2 regions of the Streptomyces sp. WP-1 genome follow, and region 1 is predicted to be linked to the other one. Evidence: riboswitches for the same ligand, from Rfam matches in the RefSeq annotation. Region 1 holds a riboswitch; the other holds the start of a gene.
What was found. Region 1 has a riboswitch for cyclic di-AMP ahead of QHG49_RS18580 (M23 family metallopeptidase). Riboswitches for the same ligand answer to the same signal wherever they lie in the genome.
Positions count from the first base shown of each region.

Region 2: linked by a shared signal. The riboswitch ahead of QHG49_RS20790 (transglycosylase family protein) and the one ahead of QHG49_RS18580 (M23 family metallopeptidase) in region 1 are both predicted to bind cyclic di-AMP.

Region 1 is NZ_CP123923.1:4,257,176-4,261,837, forward strand. Features, by position in the region: gene QHG49_RS18560 (DUF2637 domain-containing protein) at 1-583, opposite strand, end outside; partial or broken gene QHG49_RS18565 (signal peptidase II) at 1,015-1,511, shown strand; gene QHG49_RS18570 (dihydrofolate reductase family protein) at 1,544-2,734, shown strand; tRNA gene QHG49_RS18575 (tRNA-Met) at 2,781-2,854, shown strand; cyclic di-AMP (ydaO/yuaA leader) riboswitch at 3,061-3,225, shown strand; gene QHG49_RS18580 (M23 family metallopeptidase) at 3,238-4,299, shown strand; gene QHG49_RS18585 (aldo/keto reductase) at 4,368-4,662, shown strand, end outside.
Region 2 is NZ_CP123923.1:4,732,585-4,737,246, reverse strand. Features, by position in the region: gene eno (phosphopyruvate hydratase) at 1-117, opposite strand, end outside; gene QHG49_RS20790 (transglycosylase family protein) at 662-1,378, opposite strand; cyclic di-AMP (ydaO/yuaA leader) riboswitch at 1,383-1,551, opposite strand; gene QHG49_RS20785 (transglycosylase family protein) at 1,729-2,904, opposite strand; gene QHG49_RS20780 (DUF899 family protein) at 3,176-3,859, shown strand; gene QHG49_RS20775 (cytochrome P450) at 3,853-4,662, opposite strand, start outside.

The DNA of each region.
Region 1 (4,662 bases):
CCTTGGAGGAGACCTGGCCGACGATCTCCCAGAAACACACCAGGGCGGTGATCGGCGGAATTCCGAAGATGATCAGGGAAAGCGGGGAATGCGCCGCATGGCAGACGCACAGGGCGACCGCCATCACGGAGGCGCCCAGCAGAACTCCCCACGATCTTCTGGCACTTCTGTTCTGTACCGTCGCCCGCAGAATGGACAGCGCCGCCACGAGCCAGGGCCCGTACACCGTCAACGGCCACCACTGCGCGAGGCGCATCGGCAGTACGGAGGAAGCGGTGGCGCGGAGTTGGGCGTAGGAATAGGAGAAGGACCAGCCCAGCATGCACAACGCGCACACCGAGATGGTGGCGATCAGCAGCGTGACGGGCGCACCGCGCTGATTGTCACGCAGCAATCCGGGCTCGGTACGGATGCGCCGGCGGTTTTTCCGGTGGCTGGACCTGCCGTGCGGCGGGGCCGGGTCGGGATTCGCGGCGGACGCGCCGGACAGCATCTGGGCCAGCTCTTCGACCGGGTCCCACTGCATCTCGAGCGTGCTGAACTCATAGTCACACAAAACGTCTTCATCGTGAATCCTGTCCATCGGCTGAGTCCTAGAGCCTCACCATTGCCCGCAGGTACTCACTCTCCAGCTGACGGATTCTCTTCAAGAAATCGTCAAGAAGATCCGAGCAGCCGTCGGTGAACACCTCGCTTTCCTTGTTTTCCAGCCGGAATGTGACCGGCGAGTGGAGATTCAGCGCTGTGCGCCTCTCAGTGCGTGCCACGGTCAGCTAACGAGCCTCTCGGGAGCTGAGGGTGTGGGGCATTCGGGTGCTTCTGTAGCTCGAAAGCGGGGTTCGGCGGTCCTATGACAGCAACGGGCGAAAATACGAATGCCGTTTTCCCGGGCCCCGGGAACGACTCCGGGAACACGGTGACGTCCCGCCCGACGGCCCGTACGCCGGGCGGGAATCGGGGAGGAGTACGAGGGCGGCGCCGAGCGAGTCGAACGGGAGCGCGACGCGGCGGCGGGTGCGGACGCTGTGGCTGGTGGCCGCCGTCGCCTACGCCGTCGATCCGGGGAGCAGGCCCGCGGTGGTCGCGGGCCTGGAGGGCCGGGCCCCCGTGCCGGTGCTCGGGTCCTGGCTGGAGCTGCGGGTGCGGCGCAACCCCGGCGCAATCCCGACGCGGCCTTCGGCATGGGCAGCGCGACGACCATCGTGGTCACCCTGGTCGCGATCGCCGTGGCCGCCGTCATCGTGCGGGTGTCGCGCCGGCTGGCCAGCACGCCCTGGGCGGTCGCCCTCGGCCTGCTGCCGGGCGGCGCGGTCGGCAATCCGACCGGCCGGCTCTTCCGCTCGCCGGGCGGCCTGCGCGGCGCGGTGGTCGGCTTCGTCTCGGTGCGCGACTTCAGCGTCATGGACCTCGCCGACTGGGCGATCACCGGCGGCGGCGTGCTGATCGTCGTCCTGTCCCTCACCGGGCACGACCTGGGCGACGCCCGCCGTCCCCAGGAGCAGACCGGCTGACCCGGAGCCGCACACTGGAGCCGATGAGCACCATGAGCGAGATGAGCACCGAGCGAGCCCTCCCCGAGTCCGCGCCGTACCCGTACGTGCTGCTGTCCGCCGCCGTCTCCCTCGACGGCTGCCTGGACGACACCGGCCCGGAGCGGCTGCTGCTGTCCGGACCGGCCGACTTCGACCGGGTCGACGCGGTGCGGGCCTCGGCCGACGCCCTGCTGATCGGTGCCGGCACCCTGCGGGCCGACAACCCGCGCCTGCTGGTCCGCTCGGCCGAGCGGCGCGCGGCGCGGCTCGCGCGGGGCAGGCCGGAGTACCCGCTGAAGGTCACCGTCACGGGCAGCGGCGACCTCGACCCCGGGGCCCGCTTCTGGCACACCGGCGGCGACAAGCTCGTCTACACGACCGACCGGGGCGCCGCGCGGGCCGCCCGGCTGCTCGGCGGCGCCGCCGAGGTCGTCGCGCTCGGCCCGGAGCTGGACTGGCGGGCCCTGCTCGGGCATCTGCGCGCCGAGCGCGGGATCGGCCGGCTGATGGTGGAGGGCGGCGCGACCGTGCACACCCAGCTCCTCCAGCAGGGCCTCGCCGACGAGCTGCACCTGGTCCTCGCCCCGCTGATCGTGGGCGATCCGGCCGCCCCGCGGCTGTTCGGGCCCGGCCGCTACCAGGAGGGCCGGCTGCGGCTCGTCGAGTCCCGCCGGATCGAGGACGTCGTCCTGGCGCGCTACGAGCCCACCGCGCCCGGCACCGGCCCGGTGCCCACCGCCGCCGACCGGCACTGGCTGCGCACCGCCTGCGAGCTGGCCGCGCTGTGCCCGCCCTCGGACACGGCCTTCAGCGTCGGCGCGGTCGTGGTCGCCGCCGACGGCACCGAGCTGGCCCGCGGCCACTCCCGGGAGGGCACGGATCCGGTGGTGCACGCGGAGGAGGCGGCGCTCGCCAGGACCGACCCCGCCGACCCCCGGCTGCCCGGCGCCACCGTCTACAGCAGCCTGGAGCCCTGCGCCCGCCGTGCCTCCCGCCCCGCGCCCTGCGCCGAGCTGATCCTGCGGGCGGGGGTGCGCCGGGTGGTGACCGCCTGGCGCGAGCCGGACACGTTCGTGGTGGCGGCCGACGGCACGGGGGTGCTGACCGGGGCGGGCGCCGACGTCGTCGTCCTGCCCGAGTACGAGCCCCTGGCCAAGGCCCCGAACCGGCATCTGGCGGGCGGACCCGGGGCCCCGTCGTAACCGATGTGCTTTCCACCCTGGTGATGGCGTACAGTAGAGACATCGCCGCGGGGTGGAGCAGCTCGGTAGCTCGCTGGGCTCATAACCCAGAGGTCGCAGGTTCAAATCCTGTCCCCGCTACTGATATCTCAGGGCCGGAATCCAGTTCATGGATTCCGGCCCTGAGTGTTTTCCGGACCCCGGAGACGGGGGTTGCCCGTAGTGACTGTCCGACCGCCCTGCGCACAGGTTTAATGATCAAGCCGAACGGCTTGGAAAGTTCCCCCCGGGTCTATTAACGTTCGATAACGCAGCGCGGTCGTCCCAGCCGTCACCCGCGACGGCTCCGTGCGCACGCGCCGAATCCCGCAAGGGAACCGGGGAACCACCACCTTGGGGTGAATCACGCGGACACCGCCGCGGACTCACACGAGTCCACGAGCGGTATACGCGCGTAGGAGACCTTCCTGCTCCGAACCCGTCAGCTAACCCGGTAGGCGGAGGAAGGAAAGGAGCGCGCCCCCGTGGCGTCCAACCGGCCTGCCCCAGAAACCCCGTTCGTGCCCGCTCAGCGCGAACCCGAGTCGTTCGGCCCCGGCCCCGGCCCCGCTCTCGACGACGACGGACCCTGGGAGGAGTGGAACCCCACCGAGGAGACCGTCGCCCCGGTCCGCGGCCGACACCGCGTCGCCAAGCAGCGCGGCGGCTTCGCCCGCAGCTCCACCGTCCTCGGCGTCGGTGTGATCGCCGCCGTCGGCGCGGGCGGCATCGCCGGCGCCGACACCGGCAAGCCGCCGGTCTCCATCTCGATGCCGGACATGCCGAACGTCTCGGTGCCGCACCTGTCCACCGTCGAACACTTCTTCGGTGACGACTCCACCGACGCGTCCAGGACCGAGACCGCCACCGCGCTCACCGACCTCGGGCGGACCACCGAGGGCGCCAAGGACAGCGGCGCCGGCGAGGCCCTGCGCAACCGGATCATGGCCCAGGCCGAGCAGCAGCAGGGCCAGGCCGACAGCAGGGCCACCGCCGCGATGGTCGCCGCCGCCCAGCAGCAGAGCGACGCCGCGGCCGCCAAGGCGGAGAAGGAGGCCGCCGACAAGGCCGCCGCCGCCAAGGAGAAGGCGGAGGCCGCGGCCAAGAAGGCGGCCGAGGCCAAGCGGCTGGCCGAGCTGGCCAAGCAGTACACGCTGCCCGTCGTCTCGTACACGATCACCGGCACCTTCGGGCAGCCCGGCGCCATGTGGTCCTCCGGCTACCACACCGGTCTCGACTTCGCCGCCCCCACCGGCACCCTGATCAAGGCCGTGCACGGCGGCACCGTCACCCAGGCCGGCTGGGCCGGCGCCTACGGCTACCGCACCGTCCTCACCCTGGACGACGGCACCGAGCTGTGGTTCTGCCACCAGTCCTCGATCAATGTCTCGGCCGGCCAGAAGGTCACCACCGGCGAGGTCATCGGCCGCGTCGGCGCCACCGGCAATGTCACCGGGCCGCACCTGCACCTGGAGGTCCACCCGAACGGGCAGGCCACCGCCGTCGACCCCGCGCCCTGGCTGCGCGACAAGGGCCTCAACCCCTGACGGAATCCGCGCGGATCTCCCCACCGGCGGCGGAATGCGATCATCCGCCGCCGGTGTTGATGTGAAGCATGACTTCTCTGCGCACACTGGGCACTTCCGACCTCGAGGTCTTCCCGCTCTGCCTGGGCGGCAACGTCTTCGGCTGGACCGCCGACGAGCAGACCTCCTTCGCCGTCCTGGACGCGTACACGGCCGCGGGCGGCAACTTCATCGACACCGCCGACTCCTACAGCGCCTGGGTCGAGGGCCACCAGGGCGGCGAGTCCGAGACCGTCATCGGCAAGTGGGTCAAGGCCCGCGGCAACCGCTCCGACGTCGTCATCGCCACCAAGGTCAGCCAGCACCCGCAGTACAAGGGCCTGT
Region 2 (4,662 bases), 480 kb from region 1:
GGACGGGACGGCGGCACGACCGGTGCTGCCGTCGTCGAGGCCGACCTCGACCTCGACCGTGGGGTTGCCTCGGGAGTCCAGGATTTCCCGGGCTACGACGACGTCGATGGACGGCACGAGCATCTCCTTCTTGGATGTGACGCTGGAAGTGCGGGGCGGCGGCCGTGCGGCTGCGCCTTGCGACTAGAGCCTAACGGTCCCGGGGTCGCCAGCCACCGACCGACCGTCTGGTGGGCGACGGGGACATGCAGACGGTACCTATTGTTCACCACCGGAACAAAGGGGTTCGCGGATGAGACCTGGCTGAAGGCCGGGAAAACACAAGACCCCACCCCGGCGCATACGGGGGAAACGCGCCGGGGTGGGGGGGGTTGGGGGGACGGGGGGCCGGGGGGCCGGGAGAACCGTGGGGGGGGTGGGTCCCCGGGGGTGAGCCCTAGGGGGTTGGCCCCTGGGGGGCTGGTCCGTGGGGGTTGGCCCCTGGGGGCTGGTCCCTGGGGCCGTTGGGGGGCGGTCACCGGGGGCCGGGTTCTCGGGGCTTGTCGCGGCGGGTCCGCGGTCGCCTCGGAGAGAGGCTCCCGCACCCGTGGGGACGGGGCGGGCCCTTGGGGGCAGGGCATCGGGGGTACGGCACCGGGGGGCCGTACCCCTTCGGGTCGGACTACTTCAGGTGGAGCTGCTGGCCCGGGTAGATCAGGTCGGCGTTGTCCACGATGTCCTTGTTCAGGTCGAACAGCTTCCCCCAGCCGCCGGCCACGTGGTGCGCGGACGCGATGGAGCTGAGGGTGTCGCCCTTGACCACCTTGTACTCGCCGTCACCCTTCTTGACCTTCTTGCCGGTCGGGGTGGTGACGGTCTTGCTCGCGGAGGAGCCGGTGGAGGTGCTCGTGGACTTGCTCGGCGCCGGGGTGGTGCGCTGGGTGGAGCGCGTGGCGGCCTGCTCGTCCGTGGAGCGGGTGGCGGTGCTGTCCGACGGGGTGGTCGTGGAGGCGGAGCCGCCGTACGGGGTGCTGCTCAGACCCGTACCGCAGACCGGCCAGGCGCCCTTGCCCTGCGCCGCGAGAACCTTCTCGGCGACGGTGATCTGCTGCGACTTGCTGGCCTTGTCGGCGGTGGACGCGTAGGCGGTACCGCCGTACGCGGCCCAGGTCGAGGCGGAGAACTGCACACCGCCGTAGTAACCGTTGCCGGTGTTGATGGCCCAGTTGCCGCCGGACTCGCACTGGGCGACCGCGTCCCACTGGGAGGCGGTGGCGGCGGAGGCGGTGCCGGTGGCCATCAGCGGAGCGGCGACAGCGGCACCGGTGACACCGGCGAGCGTGACGACGCGGACGGCCTTGGACGGACGACGGTGCTTGCCCTTGCCGGAAAACAGCATGGAACGATCCCCTCACCGACGCCTGCGAGGTGAGCTGTCGGGTTCGGGCCGGTTGAGTTGCCCGGCCACCCCTCCCGTGGAGGCGTGGCTTCACCCCGAGCCGGTCCGGCATCAACTGCCGGGCCCGGCACTTACCTTGGGTCCCCCGCTCCTGCCTTCGGCGCTTGACGCGACGACTGTTCCCGGGCAGCCGCTGGCAGGATTCGGCGTTGCGGCCGCCGGGGCTCGTGGTGACGAGCGGCCTTGACCGTAGCCACGTGATCCGCGGAATTTCAAAGACGATCAAGGCTTCTGAGACTCATCCCACACTTTCACCAAATCGGACATTTAGCGATCAAGTGGGGCGCCAACTAGCCCTGGTCCGCGTCCGTTTCGTCACCGACTTTCAGGGTCTGACCGGCGGTGATGTGGTTCGGGTCGGCGCCCACGACCTTCTTGTTCGCGGCGTAGAGCGTGTGCCATCCGCCGTTCACGTCAAGGGAGTCGGCGATGACGCTCAGCGAGTCGCCCTGGCGGACGGTGTAGCTGCCCGGCTCGCGGGAGGCGTGGCGGCCGGCGGTCGAGTCGTTCTGCCCGTTTGCCGTGCTTTCGTCCGCGTTGCCGCCGCGGTGACGTCCGCCGGTGAGGGCCCCGGTGTCGACCAGGTTCCAAGAGCCGACGGTCTGCTGGGGGTTGTCCAGGGTGCCGGTGGACGGCGCGGACGGCGTGGAGCCGCCGGTGGGCGCGGACGGCGTGCCCGGGGCGGAGGGGTCCGACGAGGACGGGTCGGACGGGTCCGGGGCGGGGGTGCCCGTGCCGGACGTGCCGGTGCCGGACGTGCCGGTGCCGGACGTGCCGGTGCCGGACGTGCCGGTGTGCTCGCCCGGGTGCGGGCTCGCGTCCTTGCCGGTCTGCTTGCCGGAACCGTGGCTCGGCGAGGCGGAGGGGTCGGACGGGCCGGACGGGTCGGTGGAGTCCTTCCCGGAGCCGGAACCGGTGCTGGAGCCCGTGCCGGAGCCGCTGCCGGTGCCGCCGCCGTCCTGGTCGCCGCTCTGCGTGCCGGACGGGGTGGAGGAGTCGGGCAGGCCGGACGGGTCGGTGGTGCCGTCGCCCTGGCCGCTGTCGCTGCCGCCGCTGCCGCTGACGCCCGGATCGACGTTCACCGAACCGGAGTTCGAGGTCAGTCCGGACAGCAGGGCGCAGGTGGCCCAGGGCGCGGTGCCCTTGTCCTTGAGGATCTTCTCGGCCACGGCGATCTGCTGCGAGCGGCTGGCCTGGTCGGCGGAGGAGGCGTACTGCGTGCCGCCGTACGCGGCCCAGTCGTCCTGGGATATCTGGAGACCGCCGTAGTACCCGTTGCCCGGGTCGGCGCTCCAGGCGCCGCCGCTCTCGCAGTTGGCGACCTTGTCCCAGGTGGTGCCGTCGGCCGCGTGGGCGCTGGCGGCGCCGAGCAGCGGGATGGCGATGGCGGAGCCGGTCACTCCGGCCGCGACGAGGAGGGCCGGAGCCTGACGGGGGCGGCGGTGACGACCGTTCCCGGAGATCATGCGGAAGCCTTTCGTACGACGGCGGGGACCGGCGCGGCGGGTGGTGCCGGTCGCCGCGCTGAGGGGTGAAGGTAGCGGCAGACGATCACTTGTCACAAGTTCATGCCGCGCGGATAACGCGAAGATCACAGAATTGGACGTCCGCCCCTCCGCTCCGTCACGTCCCGTTTCACCCGTCGGGCACGGCGACGCCTCATTCCCGGGGCACACGGCGCCCGGAACCATGGAACCGACCTGATTTCGGGGGGCTGTTCACCCAGGAGGACACAAGATGCGGCACACCCGGTTGCACGGTGAGTCCACGGAGTACCTCGCCGCCCGCGAGGAGCTGCGCCGCGCCGAGATCGAGCTGATGCGCGAGCGCGAACGGGTCGCGGCCCTGCGCCGGGCGCTGCCGCCGGGGGCCGAGGTGGACGACTACGTCTTCCTGGAGGGCCCCGCCGACCTGGACGCGGGCGACGAACCCGTGCGCGAGGTCCGGCTGGGCGAGCTGTTCACCGGCGGCCCCGAGCGGGCCCTGCTCGTCTACCACTTCATGTACGGCAAACGGCAGACCGATCCCTGCCCGATGTGCACCCTGTGGCTCGACGGCTTCGACGGCGTCGCCCACCAGGTCGAGCGGAACGCCGACCTGGTGGTGGTGGCCGCCGCCGACCTGCCCACCCTGCGCCGGCACGCCCGCGCCCGCGGCTGGTCCCGGCTGCGGCTGCTGAGCGCCGGGGACAGCACCTTCAAGTACGACCTGGGCAGCGAGGACGAGGACGGCGTCCAGGACTCGACCGTCTCGGTCTTCACCCGGGACGCGGACGGCACGGTCCGGCACTTCTACTCCGCGCACCCCCGGATGGCCGAGGACATCGACCAGCGCGGCATCGATCTCCTCAACCCCGTCTGGCATCTGCTCGACCTGACGCCGGGCGGCCGGGGCGACTGGTCCGCGGGCCTGGACTACTGAGCGGGCGGGGTGAACTCCACCGGCAGGGTGCGCAGGCCCCGCATGATGAGCCCGCCGCGCCAGCGCAGCTCGTCCGGTTCGGCGGCGAGCCGCAGGTCGGGCAGCCGGGTCAGCAGGGTGGCCAGCGCGGTCTGCCCCTCCAGACGGGCGAGCGGGGCGCCCAGGCAGTAGTGGATGCCGTGTCCGTACCCGAGGTGCTGGTTGTCCCGCCGGCCGAGGTCCAGTGTGTCCGGGTCCGCGAACCGCTCCGGGTCCCGGTCGGCGGCGGCCAGTACGACGAGCACCGGGTCGCCGGGCGCGATGTCCTGGCCGCCGATGGTGAGCGGCTCGGTGGCGAACCGCCAGGTGGCCAGCTCCACCGGGCCGTCGTAGCGCAGCAGTTCCTCCACGCCGGTCGCGAGCAGCTCCTCGTCGCCGCGGGCGAGGGCCGCCTGGAGGCGGTGGCGCTGCTCGGGGTGGGTGAGCAGGGCGTAGGTGCCGTTGCCGATCAGGTTGACGGTGGTCTCGAAGCCGGCGAAGAGAAGGATGAAGGCCATCGCCGCGGCCTCGTTCTCGGTGAGGTGCTCGCCGTGGTCGGAGGCGCGGATGAGGCCGGAGATCAGGTCCTCGCCGGGCGCGGGCTCGGCGGGCAGCGCCTCGCGCTTCTTGTGGATCAGCTCGGCGAGGTAGCCGCGCATCTTCTTCACCGACCGGGCGACACCGCCCCGGGGCCCTCCCCCGTGCCGGATCATCATGCCCGCCCAGTCCCGGAAGTCGTCCTGGTCCTCGCGCGGGACGCCGAGCAGGTCGCAGATGGCGTAGAT